Regions from separate parts of the Streptomyces sp. NPDC001532 genome, predicted to be linked through region 1. Evidence: riboswitches for the same ligand, from Rfam matches in the RefSeq annotation. Region 1 holds a riboswitch; each other region holds the start of a gene.
What was found. A riboswitch is a leader RNA that binds a small molecule or an ion and turns the genes downstream of it on or off. The one in region 1 is predicted to bind cobalamin.

Region 1 (10,046 bases):
CAGGATCTTCGTCGCGGGCGGCGGCGCGGTCCACAGGCGGGTGCGGGCGCGTACGTCGTAGCAGTGGAGCGATCCGTCGGCGGTCACGACGGCCAGCAGTTCGCCGTCGTCACTGAGCTCCGCCCGCTCGGGCGCTCCGCCGGTCAGGTCCGGCACCTGCCACCAGCTCGCCCGCCCGTCGCCCAGGCCCGTCCACACCCTGGCGTGCGGGGCGCCGTCGCGGCCGACGGACGTGGTCACCGCCGCGGAGCCGTCCGGGGTCAGGTCGATGCTCCGGATGGGCTCGGACCCCTGGCCCGGATCGCCGGAGATCACCGACATACCGCCGAGATAGGCCTGGAGGAGCGCCTGCCGGGCCTCCGGGCCGCGGTGGTGGTGCCACGCGGCCAGGGACAGCCGCGCGGCCGTGCCCGGGTCGGTCGCCGCCAGTCGCTGCGCGTCCTCCACCAACTGCCGGGACGCCATCGTCCGTACGCGTTCGTCCTGCTCCCGCATCCCGCGCCACATCTCGATCCCCAGGTAGCCCGCCAGCAGCGCGAGGACGACCATCACGGCCGTCGCCGCCCGCCAGCGGCGCAGGGCGCGTTGCTGGTGTCTGCGGCTCAGCTCGACGTAGTCGCGTTCCGGCTGGGTGACGTCCTCGCCGCGGACCGGATCGCCGAGGTGTTCCACGGAGGTGGCCAGCATCGTCCCCCGCAGCAGCGCCCCCGGCTCCTCCCCGGTCTCCTTCCAGTGCGCCAGCGCCTCCAGCAGCCGCTCCTGCCAGCTCCGGAAGTCGCGCGAGGCCTCCAGCCACTCCCGCAGGCGGGGCCAGGCGCGGACCAGTTCCTCGTGGGCGAGGTCGACGATGGGGTCGCCGTCGGGGCCGTGGGTGATGCGGACGAAGCGGGTGTGGGTGGCGAGGGCTTCGGCGGCCGCGCGGATGTCGGGCGGGAGCGGGGTCAGCGGGGCCGGTTTGCGGGTGAAGCCGCCTGCGTCGTCGGGGCGGGCGAGCCGGGTGAACAGACGGCGGACCGGGGCCTCGCCGTGTGCCGTGACGACCTCGCCGACGCGCTGCTCCGCGTGGGCGGACAGGGCGCCGGCGACGCCGCCCAGGGCGTCGTAGCCCGCGTGGGTCAGGCGTACGCCCTTCTCGTGCGCCCAGAGTTCCGTGAGGGTGAACTCCACCAGCGGCAGATGGCCGGGCTCGTCCTGGGCGTCGTCGACGATGCGTTCGGCGAGGCCCGGTTCGAGGGTGAGGCCGGGGACGCGGGCCGCCGGGCCCTCGACGGCGCGCAGCAGGCCCGAGCGGCCGAGGGGGGCGACGATCTGCGCGCAGTCGCTGAGGACGCGGGCGGTCGCGGGGTCGGCGAGGTCGTCGAGGCAGGCCGAGCGCAGGGTCACGAGGACGCGCAGCCGTCTGCCCTCGCCGGGGGCGGAGACGACGGCGGCCATCAGGGACAACAGGGCGCGGGCGGTGGCCGGTTCCGCCGCGACGATCTCCTCCAGCTGGTTGAGGAAGAAGACGTGGCCGCGCGGGCCGCAGTGGTCCAGGACGCGTCGGCCGAGTTCGGCGGGGGTGGGGCCGTCGGCGGAGTCGAGCAGGTCGGCGAGGGTGAGGGCGGCGCGTTCCTGTTCCACCGCCGCCAGGGCGGAACCGGCGGCGCGCGGTCCGGGCACCGGACGGGCGCCCGCCCCGCCGGAAGCCCCCGCCGCCCCACCGGAAGTCCCCGCCGCCCCTACGGTCTCCGCCGCCTCCGCCGACGCTTCCCTCTCCGGCGCCTCCGCCGGCACCTCCGTCTCCCGCGCCTCCGCCGACACCTCCGTCTCCGGCGCTTCCGCCGACGCGTCCCTCTCCGGCGCCTCCGCCGACACCTCCGTCTCCGCCGCCTCCGCCGTCCCCGCCGCCCCTTCCGACGCCTCCGCCAATGCCCCTTCCGCCGCCTTCGGCGCCGCCGCCTCCGTCGGCGCCTCCCCCAACGCCCCCTCCCCCAACGCCCCCTGCCCATCCGGGACCTCCCCCTCCAGGACCTCCTCCGCCTCCCGCACGCCCAGCGCCCCGATCACCGCCCGGGCCACCGTCAGCGACGCCCGGGTGCCCGGCAGGGGGCGGATCTCGGAGACCGTGTGTCCGTCGGCCCGCAGGCGCGGCAGCGCGCCCGCGCGCACCAGCGAGGTCTTCCCGCTGCCGGACGGGCCGACGACCGGCACGACGAGATGCCGGTCGACCGCGTCGAGCAGCCGCCGGGTCTCCTCCTCGCGGCCGAAGAAGTGTTCGGCGTCCTCCTCGCGGAAGGCGTCGAGGCCGCGGTAGGGGCAGCGGCGCAGGCCGGGTTGAAGGTCGATCAGCGCGGCGGCCGGGATGAGGTACGAGGTCACCGCGCCGGCGCCGCGGTCGGTGGCGACCGTCATGCCGACCACCGCGCCGACCGCCTCGTCCCACACCGGCGCTCCGCTGCATCCGGGTCCGATGCGGTGGGCGCTGCCGTCGCTCTCCATGGAGACCCAGCCCTGGCCGACCTCGTCGAGCAGCCGTCCGCCGATCCAGGCGCCGTGTTCCGCGCTGGCCGGGAAGCCGAGGATGCGGAAGCGGTGGTGCCAGACGTCCTGGACGCCGGCGAGGGGGACCGGGTCGGCGGGTGCGCCTTCCGGCAGCCGCAGCAGGGCGATGTCGCCGGTCCCGTCCGTGCCCACGGCCCGCCACCCGGTCACCGACGCCTGGTACGTCACCGCGCCCGGCCGCAGCGGGAATTCCACGGTGACCGCGGTGGTGGGCGGTGTGGTCGACCGCGGATCGGTGCGCAGCGCGTCCGCGACGACGTGGGCGCAGGTGGCGATGGTGCCGGGGGCCAGCAGGAAGCCGGTGCCCACGGGCCGCCCGTCGCCGCCGCGGACCCGGACCACCGCCGCGCCGAGTCCTGCCGGGGCACGGGCGGGGGATGCCGGTACGGCCGCTTTGTCAACGCTCATACGTTTCCGCCGAGTTCCTCATGTCTCGTAATGCTTCGCACGAGGTATTGCAGGGGTCGGTGGGTGCCGCCCGCAACCGGGTCCGGGAAAGGCCACCCGCACGGGGAGTCCGCCCGGCCATGTGGGGTTCTGCACACTCCCCCCTCGCAGGTCAACGGCAGGTTGACGGCCGTTCCGGCCCCGTGGTGGACTGCCGGAGCCATGTACGGCGGCAGGAGAGGAAGCCCGGTGTGAATCCGGCGCGGTCCCGCCACTGTGACCGGGGAAGAACAGCCCCGGGAGCCAGGAACTCTCACCGTCGGTCTCGTCGAACCAGGGCGCGGACACCCTGAGTGAGGACATAACGCGATGCGCGGCTGCCGCCGTTCGAGGTCGAGGTTCAGTACCAGGGCCGTGCCCGCCCCCACGGACGGCTGAGCCCGTGCGTGCCGATCGCGTCTTCGCGTACGGCGCCGCCGCCGGCCTTCTCGGTGATCTGCTGCTCGGCGATCCACGTCGCGGGCATCCGGTCGCCGCGTTCGGCCGTGTCGCCGCCGCCGTCGAACGTGTCCTGTACCGCGACGACCGCGGCCGGGGCGCACTGCACACCGTCGTCTGCGCCGGTGGCGCCGTGGCGCTCGGTGCGGTGGCCGCGCGAGTCGTGCGCTCCTCCCCCGCCGCCTCCGTCGCGCTGACCGGTGCCGCCACCTGGGCCGTGGTCGGCGGGACCTCGCTGGCGCGGGAGGCGACCGCCATCGGCCGGGCCCTGGAGGCGGGCGATGTGGAGGCCGCCCGGGCGCGGTTGCCGCATCTGTGTGGGCGGGACCCGCAGGCGCTGGACGCCGACGGCATCGCCCGCGCGGTGGTCGAGTCGGTCGCCGAGAACACCTCCGACGCGGTGGTGGGCGCGCTGGTGTGGGGAGCCGTCGGCGGGGTGCCGGGGCTGCTCGGGTTCCGTGCTGTGAACACCCTGGACGCCATGGTCGGCCACAAGTCGCCCCGTTACCGCCGCTACGGCTGGGCCTCCGCGCGCCTCGACGACGTCGCCGGGTGGCCGGGGGCGCGGCTGACGGCCGTGCTGGCCGCCGTCGCGGGCGGCGATCCCCGGGGCGCGGTGCGGGCCTGGCGGGCCGACGCCCATCGGCATCCGAGCCCCAACGCCGGGCCCGTGGAGGCCTCGTTCGCGGGGGCGCTCGGGGTGCGGCTGGGCGGGACCCTCTCCTACGGCGGCCGGGTCGAGCACCGGCCGGTGCTCAACGGGGACGCCGGGCGGACCGTCCGGGTCACCGACATCGGGCGGGCCGTACGGCTCTCTCGTCGCGTCGGCTGGCTGGCGCTCGGTGTGTGCGCGGCCGGACGGCTCACAGGGAAGGGGCACAGCTCATGAGCGGCGGTCTCCTCGTCGCCGGCACCACCTCCGACGCCGGCAAGAGCGTCGTCACCGCCGGGATCTGCCGGTGGCTGGTGCGGCAGGGTGTGAAGGTGGCGCCCTTCAAGGCGCAGAACATGTCCCTGAACTCGTTCGTGACCCGCGAGGGCGCGGAGATCGGACGGGCCCAGGCGATGCAGGCCCAGGCGTGCCGGGTGGAGCCGACCGCGCTGATGAACCCCGTGCTGCTGAAGCCGGGCGGTGAGCAGAGCAGCCAGGTGGTGCTGCTGGGCAAGCCGGTGGGCGAGATGAGCGCGCGCGGCTATCACGGCGGACGGCAGCAGCGGCTGCTCGGCACGGTGCTGGACTGTCTGGCCGAACTGCGGGGCACGTATGACGCGGTGATCTGTGAGGGGGCGGGGAGTCCCGCCGAGATCAATCTGCGGCGGACCGACATCGTGAACATGGGGATCGCGCGGGGTGCGCGGCTGCCGGTGCTCGTCGTCGGCGACATCGACCGCGGCGGTGTCTTCGCGTCGTTCTTCGGGACCGTCGCGCTGCTGTCGCCCGAGGACCAGGAACTGGTCGCCGGGTTCCTCGTCAACAAGTTCCGCGGCGATGTGAGTCTGCTGGAACCGGGGCTGGAGATGCTGCACGGTCTGACCGGCCGGCGCTCGTTCGGCGTCCTGCCGTTCCGGCACGGCCTCGGCATCGACGAGGAGGACGGACTGAGAGTGTCGCTGCGCGGCACGGTCCGGGAGTCGAACACGGCGCCGCCGGTCGGCGAGGACGTGCTGCGGGTCGCCGTCTGCGCGGTCCCGCTGATGTCCAACTTCACCGACGTCGACGCGCTGGCCGCCGAACCCGGTGTCGTGGTGCGGTTCGTGGACCGGCCGGAGGAACTGGCCGACGCGGACCTCGTGATCGTGCCGGGCACGCGCGGGACCGTGCGGGCGCTGGAGTGGCTGCGGGAGCGGGGGCTGGCCGACGCCCTCGTCCGCCGCGCCGCCGAACAGCGGCCGGTGCTCGGCATCTGCGGCGGCTTCCAGGTGCTCGGCGAGCACATCGAGGACGACGTCGAGAGCCGGCGCGGGCACGTCGACGGGCTCGGGATCCTGCCCGTGCGGGTGCGGTTCGCCCGCGAGAAGACCCTCACCCGGCCCGTCGGGGAGGCCCTCGGGGAGCCGGTCGAGGGCTACGAGATCCATCACGGGGTCGCCGAGGTCCTGGGCGGCGAGCCCTTCCTCGACGGCTGCCGGGTCGGCCAGACCTGGGGCACCCACTGGCACGGCTCGCTGGAGTCGGACGGTTTCCGGCGGGCCTTCCTGCGCGAGGTGGCCGCCGCCGCGGGCCGCCGCTTCGTGCCGGCCGCCGGCACCTCGTTCGCCGCGCTGCGCGAGGAGCAGCTGGACCGGCTCGGCGATCTGATCGAACAGCACGCGGACACGGACGCGCTGTGGCGGCTCATCGAGTCCGGCGCGCCGCAAGGACTGCCTTTCATTCCACCGGGAGCGCCCGCATGAGCACAGTGTTGTTGTTGTCGACCGCCGACACGGACCTGCTGGCGGCCCGTGCCTCCGGCGCGCCCTACCGGATCGGCAACCCGACCCGCGTCGACGTCACGGAGGAGCTGCCGGCGCTGATCGAGGGCTGCGACATCGCCGTCGTACGGCTGCTCGGCGGCAAGCGGGCCTGGGAGGACGGGCTGGCCGCGCTGAAGGCGGCCGGGCTCCCGACGGTGCTGCTGGGCGGTGAGGCGGTGCCGGACGCGGAGCTGATGGCCGAGTCGTCGGTGCCCGCCGGTGTGGTGGCGGAGGCGCTGAAGTACCTGGTGGAGGGCGGCCCCGCCAACCTCAGCGAACTCGTGCGGTTCCTGTCCGACACCGTGCTGCTGACCGGTGAGGGCTTCGTCGAGCCGCGGAAGATGCCGGAGTACGGCGTCCACGGCTCGTACCCGGTGCGGGACGGCCGGCCGACCGTCGGCGTGCTCTTCTACCGTGCCCACGAGCTGAGCGGCAACACCGGCTTCGTGGACACGCTGTGCGAGGCGATCGAGGCGCACGGCGCCAACGCCCTGCCCGTGTACTGCGGTTCGCTGCGCGGCGCGGACGCGGGGCTGTACGAGATCCTCGCCGAGGCCGACGCGCTCGTCGCCACCGTGCTCGCGGCCGGCGGCACGCACGCCTCACAGGCCTCCGCGGGCGGCGACGAGGAGGCGTGGGACATCGGCGCGCTCGCGGACCTCGATGTGCCGGTGCTGCAAGGCCTCTGCCTCACCTCGTCGCGGGCCGCCTGGGACGAGTCCGACGCGGCCCTGTCGCCCATGGACGCGGCGATGCAGGTGGCGATCCCGGAGTTCGACGGCCGGCTGATCACCGTGCCGTTCTCCTTCAAGGAACACGGCCCGGACGACGTGCCCGTGTACGTCGCCGACCCGGAGCGGGCCGCGCGCGTCGCCGGGATCGCCGTCCGGCACGCGCGGCTGAGGCACAAGCCGAACGCCGAGAAGCGGATCGCGCTGGTCTTCACCGCCTACCCCACCAAGCACTCCCGCGTCGGCAACGCCGTCGGCCTCGACACGCCCGCGTCGGCGGTGCGCGTGCTGGACGCCCTCAGGGACGCCGGGTACGGCCTCACCGACTACCCCTCCGGCGGCGACGAGCTGATCCACCGGCTGATCGAGGCCGGCGGCCACGACGTGGAGTGGCTGACGGAGGACCAGCTGGCCGCCGCGCCCGCGCGGGTGCCGCTGGCCGACTACCGGGACTGGTTCGAGCGGCTGGACCCGGAGCTGCGCGAGGCGATGCGCGAGGCGTGGGGCGAGCCGCCGGGCAGCCTCTACGTCGACGGCGACGACATCGTGCTGGCGTCCCTGCGGTTCGGGAACGTCGTCGTCATGATCCAGCCGCCGCGCGGCTTCGGCGAGAACCCGATCGCGATCTACCACGACCCGGACATGCCGCCGTCGCACCACTACATGGCGGCCTACCGCTGGCTGGACCGCAGCTTCGGCGCCGACGCGATCGTGCACATGGGCAAGCACGGCACGATGGAGTGGCTGCCCGGCAAGGGCCTCGGGCTGAGCGCCGGCTGCGCGCCGGACGCGGTCCTCGGCGAGCTGCCGCTGATCTACCCGTTCATCGTCAACGACCCCGGCGAGGGCACACAGGCCAAGCGGCGCGGGCACGCCACCGTCGTCGACCACCTGGTGCCGCCGATGGCGCGCGCCGACACCTACGGCGACCTGGCCAAGCTGGAGCAGCTGCTCGACGAGTACGCGCTCGTCTCCGACCTGGACCCGGTGAAGGCCCCGGCGGTGCGGGCGCAGATCTGGACGCTGGTGAAGGCGGCCGAGCTCCACCACGACCTGCATGTGGACGAGCAGCCGGACGACGACGCGTTCGACGAGTTCGTCATGCACATCGACGGCTATCTGTGCGAGATCAAGGACGTGCAGATCCGCGACGGTCTGCATGTCCTGGGCGGCGGCCCGGTCGGTGAGCCGCGCGTCAACCTGGTGCTCGCGGTGCTGCGGGCCGCGCAGGTGTGGGGCGGGCGGGCGAACGCGCTGCCCGGTCTGCGGGCGGCGCTGGCCGCGCACTTCGGGCTGGCCGAGAAGGAGCTGCTGGCCGAGCCGGGCGCGCCGGTGAAGGTGCCGGTGGAGCTGTCGGACCTCGTCGAGGGTCCGGCGCGGACCGCCGCCGACGCGATCGACCTGCTGGAGCAGCTGTGCCGGCAGGTCGCGGAGGGCATGGAGGAGCGGGACTGGGCGGTCGCCGCGGTTCCCGGGCTGGTGCGCGAGGTGCTGGGCACCGAGCTGCCCGACGCCCTCGCGGTGCTGGAGTTCGCCTGTACGGAGGTCGTGCCGCGGCTGGCCCGGACCACGGACGAGATCGGGCACATCCTGAAGGCGCTGGACGGCGGTTACGTCCCGGCGGGCCCGTCCGGCTCCCCGACCCGCGGTCTGGTCAACGTGCTGCCGACCGGCCGGAACTTCTACTCCGTCGACCCCAAGGCGATCCCGTCCCGGCTGAGCTGGGAGGTCGGGCAGTCGCTGGCGGACTCGCTGGTGCAGCGGTACCTCGCCGACAACGGGGAGTACCCGAAGTCGGTGGGCCTCACGGTGTGGGGCACCTCCGCGATGCGCACCCAGGGTGACGACATCGCCGAGATCCTGGCGCTGCTGGGGTGCCGGCCGGTGTGGGACGAGGCGTCCCGGCGGGTCACCGGGTTCGAGGTCGTCGGCCTGGCGGAGCTGGGCCGGCCCCGCATCGACGTCACCGTGCGCATCTCCGGCTTCTTCCGAGACGCGTTCCCGCATGTGGTCGGCCTGATCGACGACGCGGTGCGGGCGGTGGCCGAGCTGGACGAGCCGGCCGAGTCCAACTACGTACGGGCGCACGTGAAGGAGGACACGGCGGAGCACGGCGACCGCCGCCGGGCCACGGCCCGTGTCTTCGGCTCCAAGCCGGGCGCCTACGGCGCCGGTCTGCTGCCGCTGATCGACGCCCGCAACTGGCGCTCGGACGCCGACCTCGCCGAGGTGTACGCGGTGTGGGGCGGCTACGCCTACGGGCGCGGGCTCGACGGGCGGGCGGCGCGCGGGGACATGGAGACGGCGTTCCGGCGGATCGCCGTCGCCGCGAAGAACGTCGACACCCGCGAGCACGACCTGGTCGACGCGGACGACTACTTCCAGTACCACGGCGGCATGGTGGCCATGGTCCGGCATCTGACGGGCGCCAGCCCCGAGGCGTACGTGGGCGACTCGGCGACGCCGGACCAGGTGCGGACCCGCACCCTCGGCGAGGAGACCCACCGGGTCTTCCGCGCCCGCGTGGTCAACCCCCGCTGGATGGCCGCGATGCGCCGGCACGGCTACAAGGGCGCCTTCGAGATGGCGGCCACGGTGGACTACCTCTTCGGGTACGACGCCACGGCCGGGGTCGTCGACGACTGGATGTACGAGAAGCTCAGCGCGGAGTACGTCTTCGACCCGGAGAACCGGGACTTCATGAGGCGGTCCAACCCGTGGGCGCTGCGCGGGATCACCGAACGGCTGCTGGAGGCGGCGGACCGGGGCCTGTGGGCCGAGCCGGACGCCGACACCCTGGAGCGGCTGCGGGCCACCTATCTGGAGCTGGAAGGCGACTTGGAGGGCGACCAGTGACCACCACCCCCTTCCCTTTCACGGCCGTGGTCGGCCAGGACGATCTGCGGCTCGCGCTGCTGCTGAACGCCGTGTCCCCGCAGGTCGGCGGAGTGCTGGTACGGGGCGAGAAGGGCACCGCGAAGAGCACCGCGGTGCGGGCCCTCTCGGCACTGCTGCCGGAGGTCGCCGTCGTCCCCGGCTGCCGGTTCTCCTGCGACCCGGCGGCGCCGGACCCGGCGTGCCCCGACGGCCCGCACGAGCCCGGCGACGGCACCACGCGCCCGGCCCGCATGGTCGAACTGCCCGTCGGCGCCTCCGAGGACCGGCTGGTCGGCGCGCTCGACATCGAGCGGGCTCTCGCGGAGGGCGTGAAGGCGTTCGAGCCGGGCCTGCTCGCCGACGCGCACCGCGGCATCCTCTACGTCGACGAGGTCAACCTGCTCCACGACCACCTGGTCGACCTGCTCCTCGACGCGGCCGCGATGGGTGCCTCGTACGTGGAGCGCGAGGGCGTGTCCGTGCGGCACGCGGCCCGGTTCCTGCTGGTCGGCACCATGAACCCGGAGGAGGGCGAGCTGCGTCCGCAGCTGCTCGACC
Region 2 (10,046 bases), on a different contig from region 1:
TGCCGCCGTCAGGGCCCCGGCCATCTCGCCGATAGGTGGCCGGGGTCCCGACGGCGGTGCGGAAGTGGAGCAGGACGGGTTGCCGGGGCCGGTGCTCCCCGCCCCGGCAGCCGAAGCCGCCTCGCCGGTGACCGGGCGGTGCCCGTCCTTCGGCGAGGCGGGTCCGCCGGATCCCTCCCCCGCCGGCCGGAAGGGATCCGGCGCTCCTCCCCGCTACCGTGCCGTCGGCGCCTGGGCGTAGCCCGTCGGGCGGGCCGTGAAGGTGCCGCGGCCCTGGGTGCGGCCGCGCAGGCGGGTCGCGTAGCCGAAGAGTTCGGCCAAGGGCACGGTCGCCGTGACGATCGCGGCGCCCGCGCGGACGGTGGAGTCGGTGACCCGGCCGCGGCGTGCCGCGAGGTCGCCGAGGACGCCGCCCACGGCGTCCTCGGGCACGGTCACCGTCACCTCGGCGACCGGCTCCAGCAGCACCATCGCCGAGGCGCGCAGCGCGCCGAGCAGGGCCGCGCGGCCCGCGGTGCGGAACGCCATCTCCGAGGAGTCCTTCACATGGGTCGCCCCGTCGGTGAGCGTCACGCGGAGCCCGGTCACCGGGTGTCCGCCGAGCGGGCCCTCGGCGAGCGCGTCCCGGCAGCCGGCCTCGACCGCCCGTACATACTCCTGCGGCACGCGGCCGCCGACCACCGTCGAGGTGAACGCGAAGCCGGTGCCGCCGGGTTCGGCGTGCAGCGGTGCCACGTCGAGCACGACGTGGGCGAACTGGCCGGACCCGCCGTCCTGTTTGACATGCCGGTGGACGTGTCCGGACACCCAGCGCACGACCGTCTCCCGCAGCGCGACGCGCGGGCGGCCCACGCCGACCTCCAGCCCGTGGGCGCGGCGGATCTTCTCCACCGCGACCTCCAGGTGCAGTTCGCCCATGCCCGACAGCACCGTCTGGCCGGTCTCCGGGTCGGTGCGCACCACCAGGGACGGATCCTCCTCGGCGAGCCGGGCGAGCGCGCCGGCCAGCCGTTCGGTGTCGCCGGAGCGGCGCGCCTCGACCGCGACGGAGACCACCGGTTCGGCGGCGCCGGGCGGTTCGAGGACGATCGGGGCGTGCGGCGCGCACAGTGTCGTACCGGCGCGCGCGGCCTTCAGGCCGACGACGGCCACGATGTCCCCGGCGACCGCGTGGTCCAGCTGGGCGTGCCGGTCGGCCTGCACCCGCAGGATGCGGCCGATCCGCTCGGTGCGGCGGGTGTTCGCGTCCATCACGGTGGCTCCCTTCTCGATGGTGCCGGAGTAGACGCGCAGGTAGGTGAGGCGGCCGGTGGGTGTGGCGTTCACCTTGAACGCGAGGGCGGCGAAGGGCGCTGCCGGGTCGGCGGGGCGCTGCTCGCCGTCGGTGCCCCGTACCGCCGGGACGTCGAGCGGCGACGGCAGGTACGCGACCACCGCGTCCAGCAGTGGCTCGATCCCCCGGTTGCGGTAGGCGGAGCCGCACAGCACGACCACGCCGTCACCGCTGCGGGTCAGGTCGCGCAGGGCGGCGGTCAGCGTCGCCTCGGACAGGGCGGACCGCTCGAAGAACTCCTCCAGTGCGCCCGTGTGCAGCTCGGCCACCGCCTCCTCCAGCGTCCGGCGCCGTCGCGCCGCCGTTTCCCGCAGTTCCTCGGGCACCGGTCCCCGCACGGCCGCGTCGCCGGTCTCGTCCCAGGTCAGCGCCTGCATCCGGATCAGGTCCACGACCCCGCGGAAGCCGTCCTCCGCGCCGATCGGCAGCTGGACGACCAGCGGTGCCGGGTGCAGCCGGTCGCGGATGGAGGCGACGGCCGTGTCGAGGTCGGCGCCCGCGCGGTCGAGCTTGTTGACGAAGGCGATCCTGGGGACGCCGTAGCGGTCCGCCTGCCGCCACACCGACTCGCTCTGCGGTTCCACGCCCGCGACGGCGTCGAACACGGCGACCGCGCCGTCGAGGACCCGCAGCGAGCGCTCCACCTCGTCGGCGAAGTCGACGTGCCCCGGGGTGTCGATGAGGTTGACGCGGTGGCCGTCCCAGGCGCAGCTGACCGCCGCCGCGAAGATGGTGATGCCGCGGTCGCGTTCCTGCGGGTCGAAGTCGGTGACGGTGGTGCCGTCGTGGACCTCGCCGCGCTTGTGGGTGGTGCCGGTGGCGTAGAGGATCCGCTCGGTGACGGTGGTCTTGCCCGCGTCGACGTGGGCGAGGATGCCGAGATTGCGGACGGTGGTGAGGTTGTCGACGGTGGTGCGCACGGCCCGTGGCCTTTCGTGTGGGTGTGGGAAGGGCGGCGCGATGACCCGGACGGGAGCGGGTGTGCGGACGTCCGGAGAGGGACGTCGGCGGTGGTGAAGGGCCGGACGGGTGCCGTCGGATCCGACGGGTGACGTCGGATCAGGCGCCCGGCGGAGGCGTAGGACGGAGTGCCTCGGTCCGTGCCGCTCGCTTCGTCAGGGCGTCCGGTGCCGGCCGCGCAGCGGGCACCGGGCGGCCGTGGACACCAGGATCACCTCGTAGCGGAGGCGGGGAACGACGACAGCGGTGCGGTCACGCACGGCCCGGCTCCCCTCGCTCGACTGGCTTCACACGGCGGCGCACCGCCCGCTCGGGGGCGGTGCGCGATCACTCGGTGAGTGTAGGGAAAGGGCCGGGCGCGGGGCACCGGGTTTTTCGCGGCGGGGTCAGCGGGACTCGGCGGTGGCCGCGTAGAAGTGCGCCCGTACCCGGCGCAGCCAGGCTTCGGCCGGGCGCTCGTCGGGCTGTTCGGGCAGGACGCTGCGGGTCTCGTCGAAGGCGGTCTCGTAGTGCCGGAGCAGGGGCAGCGCGGCGGAGGGGTCGGCGGCGACCTCCTCACCGAAGCGGTGGTAGCTCTCGGGGTCCTCCACGCGGATGTTCAACCGCCCGGTGGCGTACAGCTCGTAGCCCTGCGCGCACAGTCGTCTGAGGTGGCGGGCGTGCTTGGCGGACCGTCGGCGCGAGGGCGCGGCGGCCGCTTCGTCGTCGGCGCGGTTCTGGAGCTTGCGGAACTGCTGGGTGGCGTAGCCGAGATAGGCGGCGCGCACCCGGCGTGCGCTGAGGAACGTGGCGCGGATGTCGATCAGCTCGTCGCCGAGCGGCGTGCGCAGTTCGTACAGCTCGTCGGGGAGCCAGGCGAGCTCCAGCACGGTGGGGTTGCCGCCGAGGGCGAGGCGGCACCACTTGGCGACCTCGTGCAGGGTGCGGTCGGGTGCCGTGGAGACGTGGGACTCCTTGGGCCCGTGCAGTCCGTGCAGGTCCTCGGTGGGGGCCGCGAACACGCCGAGCCGGTCCACGTCGGAGTCCTCGTGGGCGAGTCCGTAGGCGGTCGAGCCGACTATGCCGGACAGCAGGATGTTGTTCACGGTCATCTGCGTCATGATGCAGCGTCCGCCGGGATGTCTCACACCCCTTTTCGGGCGGGTGGCCTCGGGCGGTGGGCGGTGAGCGGTCGGCCTGCGGCCCGCAGCCGACCACCCGAGCTTCGCCGACTGTTCACGGCCCCCGCACCCCGCCGGTCTTCCGCGCCCCGCCCGGCCGCACTACCGTCCCGGCGTCGCCCCCTTCGACGTACGAGTGAGGTCTCGATGTCCGTCGGCCGCTTCCTCGCCTGCCTGGCCCTGCTCCCGGTCCTCGTCCTCCCAGCGACCGCGACCGCACACGCACACGCGGCCGCAGGGCCCGGACCCGATGTGCTCCCGCAGCAGACGCACTTCGACCTCCAGGCGCACCGCGGGGGTCTCGGTCTGACGACCGAGAGCACGTTGGAGGGGTTCGCGAAGGCGCTGCGGCTCGGGGTCTCCACGTTGGAGCTGGACACCCAGATCACCAGGGACCGCAAGGTCGTCGTCACCCACGACCGGCAGGTCAGCGCGCAGAAGTGCCGGGACACGGCACCGCTGGAGCCCGGTGACCCGATGTACCCGTACGTCGGCAAGTACGTGAAGGACCTGACACTGGCTCAGCTTCGGACCCTGGACTGCGGCTACCAGCAGCTGCCCGGGCATCCGGAGCAGGAGCGGATCGCGGGTGCCCGGATGGTGGAGCTGCGGGATGTGCTGGGCCTGGTCAGGCGGGCGAAGGCACGGCAGGTCACGCTCAATGTGGAGACCAAGGTGGAGGCGGGCGCGCCCGAGCAGACCGCGCCGCGTGAACTGTTCGTGCGGCGGGTGTTCGAGGAGATCCGCGCCTCCGGCATCGAGCGTCAGGTGACCGTCCAGTCCTTCGACTGGGGCGCGCTGAAGGCGATGCACCGGCTCGCCCCGCGCTGGCCGCTGGTGGCCCTCACCAACTACGACTTCCTCCAGGTCGGCAAGGAAGGGGCGTCTCCGTGGCTGGGCGGGATCGACGCCGACGACTACGGCGGCGACTTCGTGCGCGCCGCCGCCACCGTGCCCGGTGTCCGGGCCCTCTCCCCCAACTACGGCTTCCCGCAGAACGGCAGGATCGGCGACCCGGGCTTCCGCTTCTACCCGGACCGCGCCATGGTCGACGCGGCCCACGCGCGCGGGCTGAAGGTGATCCCGTGGACCTGCGACGACCCGGCCACCATCGCGGCGCTGATGGACCTCGGCGTGGACGGCGTCATCACCGACTACCCGGACCGGGTGCGGCGGCTGATGGCCGAGCGGGGCATGCGGCTGCCCAAGGCGTACGAGTCGTAGTCGTACGGTCGTGGTCGGACGAGCCGTAGGCGGACGAGCCGCGCCGACCGCACGCCCGCCCCTCCCCGCCCGGCCCCCGCCCCGCCCCGTCAGACCAGCTGGATCTCCCGCTTGAGGATCTTGCCCGTGGGGCCCTTGGGCAGGGCGGGGAGGAGGTGGACGGTGCGCGGGTACTTGTAGGGGGCGACGCGTTCCTTGACGTAGGCCCGCAGCTCGTCGGCGGTCGTCCGGGCGTCCGGAGTGAGGACGACGGCCGCGGCGACCTCCTCGCCGAGGGAGTCGTGCGGGACGCCGACGACGGCCGCCTCGACGACCTCGGGGTGCTCGTACAGCACCTCCTCGATCTCCCGGGGGTACACGTTGTACCCGCCGCGGATGATCATGTCCTTCTTGCGGTCGACGACGAAGTAGTAGCCGTCGTCGTCGCGGCGGGCGAGGTCGCCGGTGCGGAACCAGCCGTCGTCGGGGATCGCCTCGGCGGTCGCGTCGGGGCGGTTCCAGTAGCCCGCCATGACGTTGTGGCCGCGTACGGCGATCTCGCCGATCTCGCCCTCCGGGACGTCGTAGCCGTCGCCGTCGATCAGGCGCACCTCGACGCCCGCGATCGGGGTGCCGATCGAGCCGGGCTTGCGGGGCCGGTCGAGGTGGTTGAAGGTGACGACCGGCGAGGTCTCGGACAGGCCGTAGCCCTCGGCGACCGCGCAGCCGAAGCGCTGCTCGAAGCCGTGCAGCACCTCCGTCGGCAGCGCCGCCCCGCCGGACACGCACAGTCGCAGCGCCGCCGCCTCGCGGGTGGCGGACGCGGGCTGGTGCAGCAGCGCGTTGTACATGGTGGGCACGCCCTCGAAGACGGTGACCCGCAGGGTGTCGAGCAGGTCCAGCACCTCGGCCGGGTCGAAGCGCGGCACCAGGACCAGGCAGGCGCCCTGGCGGACTGCGGCGTTCATGCCGCAGGTCTGGCCGAAGGCGTGGAAGAGCGGCAGACAGCCCATCACCACGTCCTCGGGCCCCAGCGCCAGCACGCTGTCGGCCAGCACCTCGGTGTTGCGGCCGAGGTTGCGGTGGGTGAGGGCGGCGCCCTTGGGCCGGCCGGTGGTGCCGGAGGTGTAGAGGATCACGGCGAGGTCGTCGTCGCGGCGCTCCGCCGTAACCGGACCTGCGGTGTCGTCGGCCGCCGGCAGCCCCGGGCCGACCGGTGTCACGGTGGCGCCGGCGGTCTCGGCTCCCTTGGCGGCCTCCGGGGCGGCGGCCTCGGACACGAACAGGCGGCGCGCGCCGGAGTCGGCCAGGCAGTGCTCGATCTCCCGGGCCCGCAGCAGTGGGTTCATCGGCACGACGACGCCGCCGGCCCGCAGCACGCCGTAGTAGTACGCCACGAAGGCGGGCACGTTGGGCAGCATCACGCCGACCCGGTCGCCGGGCTCCAGGCCCTGCGCGAGCAGCGCGCGGGCGACCTCGGAGGCGGCGGCGTCGACCTCGGCGTAGGTGAGGACGACGCTGCCGAACCGCAGGGCGGGCCGGTCGGGATGGCGTCGTGCCGTCTCGGTCAGATTCTCCGCGATGGTCGCCATGCGTCCTCCTGTGAGCGGCCCGGGCACGTCCGTGTGCCTGCTGTGCGGGCTCCAGGGTGGCGGGCGGGCGGGCCGGCGCCCAATGGCGCGGCACACAACAACAGGGCCCGATGCGTTGTTCCCGGTGACAACCAGGGCCCGCGAGTCAACGGCCCGTGCCGGGCTCGCTTGTGCCGGTCGACAAGGGTGCTCCCGTAGCCTGGTGCCGTGCAGCGCCATCCGCCCGTCCCCGACATCGCCGCCGTGGCACAGTCGCTCCGCCCCCGGCTGGCGGAGATCGTCGAGAGCGCCACCCGCCGCATCCGCGACGAGATCGACATCTACGGCCCCGCCGGCACCGTTCCGGAGGAGGAGCTGCGGACCTCGCTGCGCCGCAACATCGCGAGCATGCTCGACCGGTTCGCGCAGGGCACCGACGCGGACCTGAGCCATCCCGGCGAGACCGGGCGGGTGCGCGCGGTGCAGGGCAGCCCGCTGCCCGACGTGCTGCGCGCCTACCGGCTGGGCTTCGCCGAGGTGTGGGCCGCCCTCACCGAGGAGGCCGCGCGCCTCGACGTGGACCCGGCGCTGATGGTGGGCGCGGCGGCGGACGCCTGGCAGCTCGCCGACGTCTACAGCGACGCCATGACCAACGCCTACCGCCGGGCCGCCGCCGAACTGGTGCGGGCCCAGGAGCGGGAGCGGTCCGCGCTGACGCAGGCGCTGCTCGGCGGCCGGATCACCGACCGGGGCACGCTGTGGGAGGTGGCGCAGACCCTGGGCCTGCCGCGGAAGGGGCCGTTCGTCGCCGTCGCCGCCGAGACCACCGCGCTCGGCCAGGAGCCGCTCGCCGACGTCGAGGCCCGGCTCGCCGCACAGGGCGTCCCGTCGGCCTGGACGCTCCGCCCGGACCTGCACATCGGGATCGTCTCGCTGATCCGCGCGGACTTCCTGGACCCGGTGATGGCCGTGCTCGGACGGCTGGCGACCGCCAGGGTCGGGGTGAGTCCGCCGTTCGCCGCGCTGGACGGCACCGGCCCGGCCCTGCGGTACGCGCGGCTGGCGCTCACCGGGCATCCGGCGGGGGCCGCCGCGGTGGTGCGCTTCCCGGACGATCCGCTCACCGTGGTGATGGCCGCCGCGCCCGGCGCGGCCGGTGATCTGGCCCGCCGGGTGATGGGCCCGGTGCTGGCCCTGGACGCCGAGGGGCGCGCGCTGCTGCTCGACACCTTCCAGTGCTGGCTCGACGAGGCCGGGGACGCCACCGCGACCGCGCGGCTGCTGCACTGCCACCCCAACACCGTCCGCTACCGGCTGCGCCGGCTGGAGGACCTCACCGGGCGGTCGCTGCGCGTCCCCGGCGAGAGCGCCGAACTCGTCGCGGCCCTGCGCGCCGTCAGATTCCTTCCCGACCCCGGGCCGGAGCGGGCCGACGGGTCCTGAGGGGCGGGATCCGCGCAGTGGGATCCGTCACGTCCGCGGGGCCCGCGCACCGGGGCTGAGCAGCCGTCATGGCCCACCGGGAGCGCGCGCCGGGGCGCTCGCGGGTGCCGCCGGGCGCCCCCGGGGTCCGCTTGTCACCACCCCGAGCCGGGCATTACTGTCACCACGCCTTGGTGAACGGGAAATCCGGTGTGATGCCGGTGCGGCCCTCGCCACTGTGATCGGGAAGTCCGGCTCCGGCCCTCGCGGGCAGCCACTGGGTTCTTCGGAACCCGGGAAGGCGGAGTTCGGGCGGTGGTACCCGTCAGCCAGGAGACCGGCCAAGGCGCGTCAACCATCCACGAGGTGCTGGAGAGGGTCTGTTCGAGCCATGCACATAGCCGAGGGTTTCCTGCCACCGGCGCACGCGATCGCCTGGAGCGTCGCGTCCGCGCCCTTCGTCGTCCACGGCGTCCGGTCACTCACCCGTGAGGTCAAGGAGCATCCCGAGAGCACCCTGCTGCTCGGCGCCTCCGGAGCCTTCACCTTCGTCCTGTCCGCCCTCAAACTGCCCTCGGTCACCGGCAGCTGCTCGCACCCCACCGGCACCGGACTGGGCGCCATCCTCTTCCGGCCGCCCGTGATGGCGGTGCTCGGCACCATCACCCTGCTCTTCCAGGCCCTGCTGCTCGCCCACGGCGGGCTCACCACGCTCGGCGCGAACGTCTTCTCCATGGCGATCGTCGGCCCCTGGGCGGGCTACGCGGTGTACCGGCTGCTGCGGCGCTTCGACGTTCCGCTGATGGTGTCCGTGTTCTGCGCCGCGTTCGTCGCCGACCTGTCCACCTACTGCGTCACCAGTGTCCAGCTGGCGCTCGCCTTCCCCGACCCGGGCAGCGGATTCCTCGGCGCGCTCGGCAAGTTCGCCGGCATCTTCGCCGTCACGCAGATCCCGCTGGCGGTGAGCGAGGGCCTGCTCACCGTGCTGGTGATGCGGCTGCTGGTGCAGTCCAGCAAGGGTGAACTGACCCGGCTCGGCGTGTTCCTCGCCGGCCGGCGGGTGCCCGGCGAGGCGGCGGACGAGACGGAGGCGGTGGCCCGATGAGCCGGAACGCGAAGATCAACGTCCTGCTGCTGCTCGTCGTCGTCGCGCTCGCCGTGCTGCCGCTGGCGCTCGGCCTCGGCGACGACAAGGAGGAGCCGTTCACCGGCGCCGACGCCCAGGCGGAGACCGCGATCACCGAGATCGACCCGGACTACGAGCCGTGGTTCTCGCCGCTGTACGAGCCGCCGTCCGGCGAGATCGAGTCGGCGCTGTTCTCCCTCCAGGCGGCGATCGGCGCGGGCGTCCTCGCCTACTACTTCGGGCTGCGGCGCGGACGCCGGCAGGGCGAACTGCGCGCCCTCGAAGGGCAGAAGGCGCCGGCCGGCGACGGCGCCGGCGGCGAGCCCGGGGCCTGAGCCCGCATGCTGCCGATCGACGCGGCGGCGCACGGCAGCCGCTGGCGCCGCCGCCACCCCGTGGACAAGGCCGTGCTCGGGCTGGGGCTGACCGTGCTCGCGATCTCGCTGCCGCCCTGGCCCGGCGCCGCGCTGGTGCTGCTCGCGGCGCTCACCGTGCTGCTGGGCCCGGCCGGTGTGCCCTGGCGCCGGCTGTGGCGGGCCTACCGGGTGCCGCTCGGGTTCTGTGTGACCGGCGCGGCCACCCTGCTCGTCCAGGTGGGCGGACCCGGCGGGTTCCTCGCCCTGGCCGACGGCGGCCCGGTGCGGGCCGGTGAGCTGCTGCTGCGCACCTCGGCGGCCTCGCTCGGGGTGCTGCTGTTCGCCTTCACCACACCGATGTCGGACCTGCTGCCCCGGCTGGTGCGGGCCGGGGTGCCCGCACCGGTCGTCGACGTCGCCCTGGTGACGTACCGGATGAGTTTCCTGCTGCTGGACTCGATGCGGCTGGTCCGGGACGCGCAGGCGGCCCGTCTCGGGCACACCACGCGGGCCGCGACCTGGCGTTCGCTGGCCGGGCTCGGCGCCACCGCGTTCGTCCGGGCCTTCGACCGGGCGACCCGGCTCCAGGCCGGGCTCGCCGGACGCGGCTACGACGGCACCCTGCGCGTCCTGGTCCCGCAGGCCCGCGTCTCCGTCCGCTTCACGGCCGCGAGCTGCGCCCTGCTGGCAGCGGTGGCCGCGCTCACCTTCGTACTGGAAAGGCCGCTGACATGAGCGAGGCCCCTGCCCTGGTCGCCCTGCGGGGCGCGTCGTTCGCGTACGAGGACGGCCCGGCCGTGCTCAGCGGCCTGGACTTCGAGATCCGCGAGGGGCGGGCGCTGGCGCTGCTGGGCCGCAACGGCAGCGGCAAGACCACGCTGATGCGCCTGCTCAGCGGCGGACTGCGCCCGCGCG
Region 3 (10,046 bases), on a different contig from region 1:
TGTCAGGAGTGTCCTGCCGCGACGACACTTACCGGCATGGACACTTTCCTCTCCTACCTGCCGGTCCTCGTGATCTTCGCTCTCCTCGCCGGTCCGGCGCTCGTGGGACTGATCCACGAGCGCCGGATCGACCGTCAGCTGCGGCAGGCCGCGCCGGCTCAGAAGTCCTCGTCGAGGTCGACCGTGCCCTCCACCGCGACCTGGTACGCGGACGGACGCCGCTCGAAGAAGTTGGTCAGCTCCTGAACACCCTGCAACTCCATGAAGGAGAACGGGTTCTCCGAGCCGTACACCGGGGCGAAGCCGAGACGCGTCAGACGCTGGTCGGCCACGCACTCCAGGTACTGCCGCATCGAGTCGGTGTTCATGCCGGGCAGGCCGTCCCCGCACAGGTCCCGCGCGAACTGCAGCTCGGCCTCGACGGCCTCCCGGAGCATGTCCGTCACCTGCTGCCCGAGCTGGTCGTCGAACAGGTCCGGCTCCTCCTTGCGGACGGTGTCGACCACGTCGAACGCGAAGCTCATGTGCATCGTCTCGTCGCGGAACACCCAGTTGGTGCCGGTGGCCAGACCGTGCAGCAGGCCCCGGCTGCGGAACCAGTAGACGTAGGCGAACGCGCCGTAGAAGAACAGGCCCTCGATGCACGCGGCGAAGCAGATCAGATTGAGCAGGAAGCGGCGGCGGTCGGCCTTGGACTCCAGCCGGTCCAGCTTCTCGACCTCGTCGATCCACTTGAAGCAGAACTCGGCCTTCTCCCGGATGGAGGGGATGTTCTCCACCGCGTCGAAGGCCGCGGCCCTGTCCTTCGGGTCGGGCAGATAGGTGTCGAGCAGCGTCAGATAGAACTGGACGTGCACGGCCTCCTCGAACAGCTGACGGCTCAGGTAGAGCCGCGCCTCGGGGGAGTTGATGTGCTTGTACAGCGTCAGCACCAGGTTGTTCGCGACGATCGAGTCGCCCGTCGCGAAGAAGGCCACCAGACGGCCGATGAGGTGCTGCTCGGCCGGCGTGAGCCGGGCCAGGTCGGCGACGTCCGAGTGGAGGTCGACCTCCTCCACCGTCCAGGTGTTCTTGATGGCGTCCCGGTAGCGCTCGTAGAAGTCCGGGTAGCGCATCGGGCGCAGCGTCAGCTCGAAGCCGGGGTCGAGCAGGTTCTTCTCGGTGGAGCTCATCACTGACAGGCCTCGCAGGACTCGGGGTTCTCAAGGGAGCAGGCGACCGCTTCCGGGTCGGCCACCTGCTGGACGGGGACGGCCGCCCGCGCCGCGCGGGCGATCCGGGTCGCCGGGCGCGACCGCAGGTAGTACGTCGTCTTCAGGCCCGACTTCCAGGCGTACGCGTACATCGAGGAGAGCTTGCCGATGGTCGGCGTCTCCATGAACAGGTTCAGCGACTGCGCCTGGTCCAGGAACGGGGTGCGCGCCGCGGCCATGTCGATCAGACCGCGCTGCGGGATCTCCCACGCCGTGCGGTACAGCCGCCGTACGTCCTGCGGGATCCACGCGAAGTCCTGCACCGAGCCGTTCGACTCGCGCAGCGCCTCCCGGGTGCGGGCGTCCCACACGCCGAGCTCCTTCAGCTCCCGCACCAGGTAGGAGTTGACCTGGAGGAACTCACCGGACAGCGTCTCGCGCTTGAACAGGTTGGACACCTGCGGCTCGATGCACTCGTAGGCGCCCGCGATCGAGGCGATGGTCGCGGTGGGCGCGATCGCCAGCAGCAGCGAGTTGCGCATGCCGACCTCGGCGATCCGCGCCCGCAGCGCCGCCCAGCGCTTAGGCCAGGTCAGCTCCACGTCGTAGTGGTCGGGGTGCAGGACCCCGCGTGCCGTACGGGTCTTCTCCCAGGCCGGCAGCGGACCGTTGCGCTCGGCCAGGTCGGCGGACGCCTCGTACGCGGCGAGCATGATCCGCTCGGCGATCCGCGTCGACAGGGCCTTCGCCTCCGGCGAGTCGAACGGCAGCCGCAGCTTGAAGAAGACGTCCTGGAGGCCCATCGCGCCGAGCCCGACCGGACGCCACCTGGCGTTGGAGCGGCCCGCCTGCTCGGTCGGGTAGAAGTTGATGTCGACCACGCGGTCGAGGAAGGTGACGGCCGTGCGGACGGCCTCGTCCAGCCGCTCCCAGTCGAGCTCGCCGCCGGCCACGAACGCGCCGAGGTTGACGGAGCCCAGGTTGCAGACCGCCGTCTCCCCGTCGTCGGTGACCTCCAGGATCTCCGTGCAGAGGTTCGAGGAGTGGACGACGTGGCCCGGCTCGGCCGTCTGGTTCGCGGTGCGGTTGGCGGCGTCCTTGAACGTCATCCAGCCGTTGCCGGTCTGCGCCAGGGTGCGCATCATCCGCCCGTACAGATCACGGGCCGGAATGGTCTTCCTCGCCAGCCCCTTCGCCTCGGCCGCCCGGTACGCCGCGTCGAACTCCTCGCCCCACAGGTCGACCAGCTCCGGCACGTCCGACGGCGAGAACAGCGACCACTGCCCGTCCGCGTCGACCCGGCGCATGAACTCGTCCGGCACCCAGTGCGCCAGGTTCAGATTGTGCGTACGGCGGGCGTCCTCACCGGTGTTGTCCCGCAGCTCCAGGAACTCCTCGATGTCGGAGTGCCAGGTCTCCAGGTAGACCGCGGCGGCACCCTTGCGCCGGCCGCCCTGGTTCACCGCGGCCACCGAGGCGTCGAGGGTCTTCAGGAACGGCACGATGCCGTTGGAGTGGCCGTTGGTGCCGCGGATCAGCGAACCCCGCGAGCGGATCCGGCTGTACGACAGGCCGATGCCGCCGGCGTGCTTCGACAGGCGCGCGACCTGGTGGTAGCGGTCGTAGAGGGAGTCCAGCTCGTCCTTGGGGGAGTCCAGGAGGTAGCAGGACGACATCTGGGGGTGCCGGGTGCCGGAGTTGAACAGCGTGGGGGAGGACGGGAGGTAGTCGAGGCGGCTCATGAGCCCGTAGAGCGCCGCGACCTCCTCCAGCGCGTGCGCGGTGTCGTCCTCGGCGAGGCCGGCGGCGACCCGCAGCAGGAAGTACTGGGGCGTCTCCACCACCTTGCGGGTGATCGGGTGCCGCAGCAGATAGCGGCTGTGCAGGGTGCGCAGCCCGAAGTAGCCGAAGCGGTCGTCGGCGGCACGGTCGACGAGCGCGTCCAGGCGCTCGCCGTGCAGCCGCACGAACGCGGCGGTCCGGTCGGCGATCAGGCCCTCGCGGTGGCCGACGGCGACCGACTCGGTGAAGGACGTGACACCCTGCGAGGCGGCCTCGGCGGTGATGCCGATCGCCAGCAGGCGGGCGGCCAGCCGGCTGTAGGCGGGGTCCTCGGAGATGAGCCCCGCGGCCGCCTCCGTCGCCAGCTCGCGCAGCTCCGCGTCGTCCGCGTGCGCGGACCGGCCGCGCAGCGCGGCGGCGGCGACCCGGCCCGGGTCGGCGTCGGGAAGGTCGGCGGTCAGCTCGGTCAGGGTCCGCAGCAGTGCGGCACCGGGACCGTCGTCGTTCGACGGGGGCGCTGCTGAGGCCGGATCTGCGGGCGCGATGGTCACGTGGGGGCTCTCCCTCGCTCGGCACGGGGCCTTCAGTGCAGGGGGCAGCTCACGAGCGCACACGGCGTCGCGTCCACCGGCCCATTCCACGAGGCCCGGACGTCAGGCACCCGGACCGGACGGCCGGGCGCACTGTCGGCAGGTCCTCGGACTGACCCCCATACCCGCACATACGGGCATGGGTACACCGTTGCGGGACAGTTCCGGATTCACACCGGATTCCCCTGCGGCGACAGCGAGCATGAGCATACATGTTGTGCCGGGTCGCGGCGGCACCCCCAGATGTAGTGTCGGTGCGGTTTCGGAGCGTCAACTCTCCGATGAGGAGAGTGATGTCGCCCCGGCCCGCACGGCGCCCGGCCCCGGCCCGCGCGGGGCCGGGTTGCGGGGCGATCCGGGAGTGCTTCCATGGAACTAGGCGCCGGCGTGCCCGCCCCCTCCCACAGCACCCTCCCACTCCCGTGAGGAGACCGCCCATGACGAGGGTCGTCCGGCACCCCCCGGGCAAGGAACGGCCGCGCTCCGCGCCGATGGCGACGCTGGAACTCCGCCGCGGCGGCAGCCGGGTCAGACGCGGCCTCATCAGCCGCTGGCACGCCCTGACGATCGCCCTGGAAGCCCGCCGCGGCAGCGCCCGGCCCCGCAGATGGCGCCGCTGGGTCTCCTACACCAACGCGACCCGGGCCATCTGGCTGCTGGCCGCGCTGGCCGTGGTCGCCTGGTGCGCCGAAGGCATCTACATCCTGATCACCGGAGAGACGACCGGCTTCGAGTCCTGGCGCAAGAAGAACGCGGCGTTCGAGGACCTCCTGCGCTTCGTCGGCCCCGTCCTCACCGCGTCCTTCGCCGCCGCGCTCTTCCTCTTCTGGTGGTACAGCTGGACCAAGCGCCGCTACCTCGCCCGCGCTCGCGCCTGCCCCCGCAGACTGGTGCTCACCGCCGGACCGGACATCGACGAGATCGTCGGCCGCGAAGAGCTCGCCCAGGTCATCGCCGAACGGCTGCGGCAGCGCGACACCCGCCGCCCCTACCTGCTCGTCGGCGGCGTCGGCGCCGGCAAGACCGCCGTCCTGGTGCGGCTCACCGAACTCCTCGCCCGCCGGCAGGCCGTACCCGTACCGGTCCGGCTGCGCGACGCGGACGGCCAGGGCACCCTCAACTTCGAGCGGATGGCCCGGCAGCGGTTCGCCGAGGAAGCACCCCAGGGCATCCTCGCCCGCACCAAGAACGAACGCGTCTGGCAGCAGCTCCTCGCCGACGACAAGGTGGTCGTCATCGCCGACGGCCTCGACGAGGCACTGCTCGACGAGGACCTCCAGCAGAACCGCGACAACATCATCCGCCGGGCCATCGAACGCGCCAACGACGAGAAACTCCCCCTGGTCATCGCCTCCCGGCCGCACAGCCCACTGGAGAGCACCCCCGCCGCGATCGTCGAACTCGAACCCCTCAGCGAGGAGGAGGCACTGCACTTCGTCGCCGCCCGGGTGCCGGACACCGACGAACGCCGCGTCGACTGGATCGTGGAGACCGCCGAGGTCACCGAGTCCCCCATCTACCTCCAGATCGCCCGCGAACTGCACCACCACGGCCTGCTCGAACGCGACCGCCCACGCGACGACCCCTACCACCTGGATACCCGCAGCAGAGACCGCGGCACCCTGCGCCTGTGGCTGCTGGAGACCTGGGAGGCCGCCCTGTGCGAGGGCCGGCTGCGCGACGACGTGGCGCTGAACCCGCGGCAGCGACGCGAGATCCTGGAGGTCGTCTCCGCGCTGGCCTGCATCGGACTCCTCCAGGACAAACTCGAGGTCGGCTTCGGCGAACTGCTGGACCAGGACGTCCACCCCGGCCCCACCCGGCGGGCCCGCGCCCGCGCGGAACACCTGTGGAACAGCCGCCGCGCCTTCGACCGCTACGGCAGACGCGACACCGTCTGCTCCGAGTGGCACCGCCAGCGCGTCTGGGACACCCTCTGCGACCGGCTCGGCGGGGAGAGCGGCAGAAGGCTCCGCGAGGGCAACGCCGTCCAGTGCCACGCCCTGCTCTCCGACTTCGTGGCCGGCGCGGACCGGCTCGACCTCGTCGAAGGCTTCGAGAAGAAGGTCCGCTTCCCGCACAGCATCATCCAGGCCTACTTCGGCTTCCGCCTGCTCAACGAGCTGGGGGAGCAGGGCGCCGGCGAACTCGTCGACCAGGCGCTGCAACCCCCAGGACCCAGCCGGGAACTGCTCATCGCACTGGTGCTGCTGTCCCGCCGGCGGGCCGCGGAGTCGACCGTCACAGGCAGCGGCATCCGGTCCCAGCTGAAGAGGGAGATGCAGGACCGGTGGCGGCAGGCACCCCTGGGCGGGCGCTCCCTGGCCCGCCGCCTCAGCACCGCCGCCGACCACCGCACCGACGACCCCAAGGCCCTCGACCTGTACGCGGCGGCCCTGGAGGTCGAGAGCGTCGAGGAGGAGCCCACCCTGCTCAGCGGCATCGTCTCCTCGGTCCACGAACGCTGGCCCCGCATCAAGGGCGATCCGCGCACCCTCCAGGACGCCAAACTGCGGCTGCTCAAACAGCTCGGCGCGGCCCTGCGCAAGGCCTCCGACCGGATCGACACCACACCGCTGTACTGGCAGCTGTTCACGATGGGCATCGGCGAGCCCTCCTACGCGATACGCCTCGCCGCCGCGCAGGAGTTCGGCGCCGGCGGCAACTCCGCGTTCGCGGTGATCCGGGAACGGGTCGGGCTGACCAGCGACCCCATCGAGGAGTACAACGGCAAGATCGCCGACCTCAAGGCGTGGAAGCGACGCGAGTACCAGACCTGGGCCACGAGGATGAAGCAGGCCCGGACCGCGCGCGGGCACACGCGCGCCACCCGCGACCGCGTCGAGGCGCTGCTGCGGGAGCGCCGCGACCTCAACCTGCGCTACCGGGAACGACGCGTCGCCCTGTTCCGGGAGTTCGTGATGCGGGCCTGGCTGCTGCCCATGCTGCTGGGTTCCGTCGACGACGCGCATCGCGACGAGGCCCGCGAACGGTTCACCAGGTGGCTGCGCCACCTCGACCCCAAGCACACCGGCGGCACCCCCGACATGCCGCTCGCCCTGGAGGCCGCGCTGGCCCAGGGCTTCAAGTACGCCGCCAACCGGCGCAAACGGCACCCGCACACCTACCCGGGAAACCGCACCGAGCTGGTCCGGCAGGCGGAGACCGTGCTCCAGCAGTCCCGGTGCTGGTACTCGCAGCTGGTGCTGCTCCAGGCGCTGTGCCTGTGGGAATTGCCGGACAGCGTGGGCCGTCAGGAGGGGCAGGGCGACGGCGCCGCCGGGCGGCACGAGCACCGGGTGGACGGGGCGGGCGGACCGCGTCCGACGATCGGCCGGACCAGCGCCGTACAGATCGTGGAACGCTGGCTGTCGATGGCCGGCACGGTGAACCGCGTGCCCGGCCGGCCCGAGGCGAACGGGCAGGAGACCCGGCGGCTGCACCCGTTCGTCGCCGAGGCGGGCGACCTGGTGGCGCTCGCGCTGGAGACCGGGGAGCCCGAACGGTTCCTGTGGATCGACGAGAAGGGCGTCAGCGACACCATCGGCTCACGGGCCGGCAACTCCGGCGGCTACCGCAAGCACAACCTGTGGATCCCGCCCTCGGTCGGCTGGAGCACCCTCGACGCCCGCGCCCAGCGGCTCGTCGCCGATGTGCTGGTCATGCTGAACCTGGTCGAGCGGGACGGGCACCCGGACGAGGTCGAGGAACGGCTGGCCCGGGTGGAGCAGTCGGACATGCCGTTGCCGCCGTGCATCCGCACCGACCGCGAGCCGCTCCGGCCCGGACTCCAGGCCGGGACCTCGATGCCGCCGGCCCCCGGCACCGGCTGTCTGCCCGACTGCAAGTTCCAGCTCTGCCCGTACCCGCCGCGCGGCTGTGTGCCGCGCGGGGAGATCCGCGAACCGTTCTGCCGCCAGCAGCAGGCCCTGCTCCCGGGCCGCTGGCGCCGCTGCCTGCCGCGCGGCCTGCGCCGGAAGACCCCGCACTGGGTCGGGATGCGGGTGCGGGAACTGGACCGGTTCTGGGGTGAGATGGCGCGGCGGACACGGGCCTGACGCAAGGAGGGCCCGCGGCGCCGGCGAAGCGGGAGGGCCCGCCGCCGGCGTCAGTCAGGGCGACGAACACGGACGGCGGCGACCCGCGTCTCGCGGATCGCCGCCGGATGTGCCGGATGTGCCGGACGTAGCGGATGTGCCGACGTGCCGGAGGTACCGGACGTGCCGGAGGTACCGGACGTGCCGGAGGTACCGGACGGGCCGGTCAGGCCGGGGTCAGTGGGCGGACCCCGCGGTGGCCGGCGGGAGCTCCACCTGGACGCCCGGGTCGCCCGCGTCGGCCGTGTAGTCCTCGGGACGGGTCTCGTCGACACCCTCCGGGGCCTTGGCCGCCTTCAGGACGAACGTCAGGACCACGGTCACCACCAGGTTCAGCACGATCGCGGTCAGGCCGATGTAGCCGATCTCCCCGATGCCGGGGATCTCCTTCGACGAGCCGCCGAAGTGCTTCTGCGTCGGCGAGGCCACGCCGTACGCGGCGATCGTGCCGTAGAGCATGCCGACCGCCCAGCCCGCGAGCAGCGCCCAGCGGTGGAACCAGCGGGTGAACAGACCGCCGACGAGCGCGGGGAAGGTCTGCAGGATCCAGATGCCGCCCAGCAGCTGGAAGTTGATCGCGACCGTCTTGTCCATGCCGAGGACGAAGACCAGCGCACCCACCTTCACCAGCAGCGACACCAGCTTGGACACCTTGGTCTCCTCCGCCGGGGTGGCGTCCGGCTTGAGGAAGTCCTTGTAGATGTTGCGGGTGAAGAGGTTGGCCGCCGCGATCGACATGATCGCCGCCGGCACCAGCGCGCCGATGCCGATCGCCGCGAACGCCACGCCGGTGAACCAGTCGGGGAACATGTCCTCGAACAGCTGCGGGATCGCCAGCTGCCCGTTGTCCACCTTGACGCCGGCCGCGATCGCCATGAAACCGAGCAGGCCCAGCAGGCCCAGCATCAGCGAGTACAGCGGCAGGATCGTCGAGTTGCGCCGGATGACGTCACGGCTGCGGCTGGACAGCACGGCCGTCACCGAGTGCGGGTACATGAACAGCGCGAGCGCCGAGCCCAGCGCCAGCGTGGCGTACGTCCACTGGGACGCCTCGCCCGGGGCGAGCGCTCCGCGCGGCTGGCCGGTGGCCGGGTTGGTCTGCGCGAACGCGTCGCCGGCGGACTTGAAGATGTCGTCGAAGCCGCCCAGCTTGATCGGGATGTAGATGATGGCGACCGCGATGACGATGTAGATCAGCGTGTCCTTGACGAACGCGATCAGCGCCGGCGCCCGCAGGCCCGAGGAGTAGGTGTACGCGGCCAGCACGCCGAAGGCGATGAGCAGCGGCAGGTCCTTGATGAACCAGTTGGTGTCCTCGCCGCCGCCGACGCCCATCACGTCCAGCACGGCCTGGATGCCGACCAGCTGGAGCGCGATGTACGGCATGGTGGCGAGGATGCCGGTCACCGCGACGGCCAGCGACAGGCCCTTGGAGCCGAAGCGGCCGCGGACGAAGTCCGAGGTGGTGACGTAGCCGTGCTTGTGCGAGACCGACCAGAGGCGGGGCAGGAACACGAACATCATCGGGTAGATGAGGATCGTGTACGGCACGGCGAAGAACCCGGCCGCGCCCGCCGCGTAGATCGCCGCCGGCACGGCGACGAAGGTGTACGCCGTGTAGAGGTCGCCGCCGAGCAGGAACCAGGTGATCCAGGTGCCGAACGACCGGCCGCCCAGACCCCATTCGTCGAGGCTGTGCTCGTTCTCCGCCTTGCGCCAGCGGGCCGCCATGAAGCCCATGACGGTCACGGCGAGGAAGAACAGGATGAAGACGGTCAGGGCCACACCGTTCACGCCGTCGTTCACTTCGACGCACCCCCGTCCTGGCTCTTGCGGGCGCGCTGGTCACGCTGCCAGAGCACGTACGCGACCATCGTGAGCACCGTGGAGATCACGACCCACGCCATCTGGTACCAGTAGAAGAACGGGATGCCGATGAACGTCGGGTCGGTCTTCGCGTACGAACCGACCCACAGCATCGCCACGAACGGCGCTATGAGGCAGAGGGCGATGACGACGCGCACAGGCGTCACCACCGCTCCTCTGCCGACTTGTGGGGCTTGTGACATCGGCGGCTCCGTCCCCTCACTGATCACCTGTGATCACCTGTGAATGCGCAGGAAATCTAGGTCAGGGGACGGCGCGGACGGAACCCCTCGTCCGTATATCGGTCGCGACCCGGTATCGAAAGGCGCGGGAATCCTTGACAGCGCGCCGGTTCTGACGGGCAGCCGGCGCGGTGCCGGGGAGGTCAGTCGATGGGGCGCTTGAGGCGGGCCACGAACTTGTACCGGTCGCCGCGGTACACCGACCGCACCCACTCCACCGGCTTGCCCTCGCGGTCCAGCGAGTGCCGGGACAGCATCAGCATCGGCAGGCCGACG

Region 2: it holds a riboswitch for cobalamin, as region 1 does, so the genes downstream of both, ABT232_RS26695 (energy-coupling factor ABC transporter permease) here and ABT232_RS28595 (cobalamin biosynthesis protein) in region 1, are expected to answer to the same signal.
Region 3: it holds a riboswitch for cobalamin, as region 1 does, so the genes downstream of both, ABT232_RS06530 (ribonucleoside-diphosphate reductase subunit alpha) here and ABT232_RS28595 (cobalamin biosynthesis protein) in region 1, are expected to answer to the same signal.

Annotation. Positions count from the first base shown of each region.
Region 1 covers NZ_JBEPAL010000037.1:60,598-70,643, forward strand. The annotation lists gene ABT232_RS28590 (nSTAND1 domain-containing NTPase) at 1-2,949, opposite strand, end outside; cobalamin riboswitch at 3,119-3,260, shown strand; gene ABT232_RS28595 (cobalamin biosynthesis protein) at 3,371-4,315, shown strand; gene ABT232_RS28600 (cobyric acid synthase) at 4,312-5,820, shown strand; gene cobN (cobaltochelatase subunit CobN) at 5,817-9,467, shown strand; gene ABT232_RS28610 (putative cobaltochelatase) at 9,464-10,046, shown strand, end outside.
Region 2 covers NZ_JBEPAL010000033.1:35,880-45,925, reverse strand. The annotation lists gene fusA (elongation factor G) at 214-2,253, opposite strand; gene ABT232_RS26715 (nucleotidyltransferase domain-containing protein) at 2,680-3,384, opposite strand; gene ABT232_RS26710 (glycerophosphodiester phosphodiesterase family protein) at 3,601-4,677, shown strand; gene ABT232_RS26705 (long-chain-fatty-acid--CoA ligase) at 4,767-6,248, opposite strand; gene ABT232_RS26700 (PucR family transcriptional regulator) at 6,456-7,670, shown strand; cobalamin riboswitch at 7,825-8,009, shown strand; gene ABT232_RS26695 (energy-coupling factor ABC transporter permease) at 8,041-8,754, shown strand; gene ABT232_RS26690 (energy-coupling factor ABC transporter substrate-binding protein) at 8,751-9,110, shown strand; gene cbiQ (cobalt ECF transporter T component CbiQ) at 9,117-9,866, shown strand; gene ABT232_RS26680 (energy-coupling factor ABC transporter ATP-binding protein) at 9,863-10,046, shown strand, end outside.
Region 3 covers NZ_JBEPAL010000004.1:180,814-190,859, reverse strand. The annotation lists gene ABT232_RS06535 (ribonucleotide-diphosphate reductase subunit beta) at 159-1,172, opposite strand; gene ABT232_RS06530 (ribonucleoside-diphosphate reductase subunit alpha) at 1,172-3,526, opposite strand; cobalamin riboswitch at 3,647-3,775, opposite strand; gene ABT232_RS06525 (NACHT domain-containing protein) at 4,003-7,623, shown strand; gene mctP (monocarboxylate uptake permease MctP) at 7,840-9,468, opposite strand; gene ABT232_RS06515 (DUF3311 domain-containing protein) at 9,465-9,731, opposite strand; gene ABT232_RS06510 (GntR family transcriptional regulator) at 9,914-10,046, opposite strand, start outside.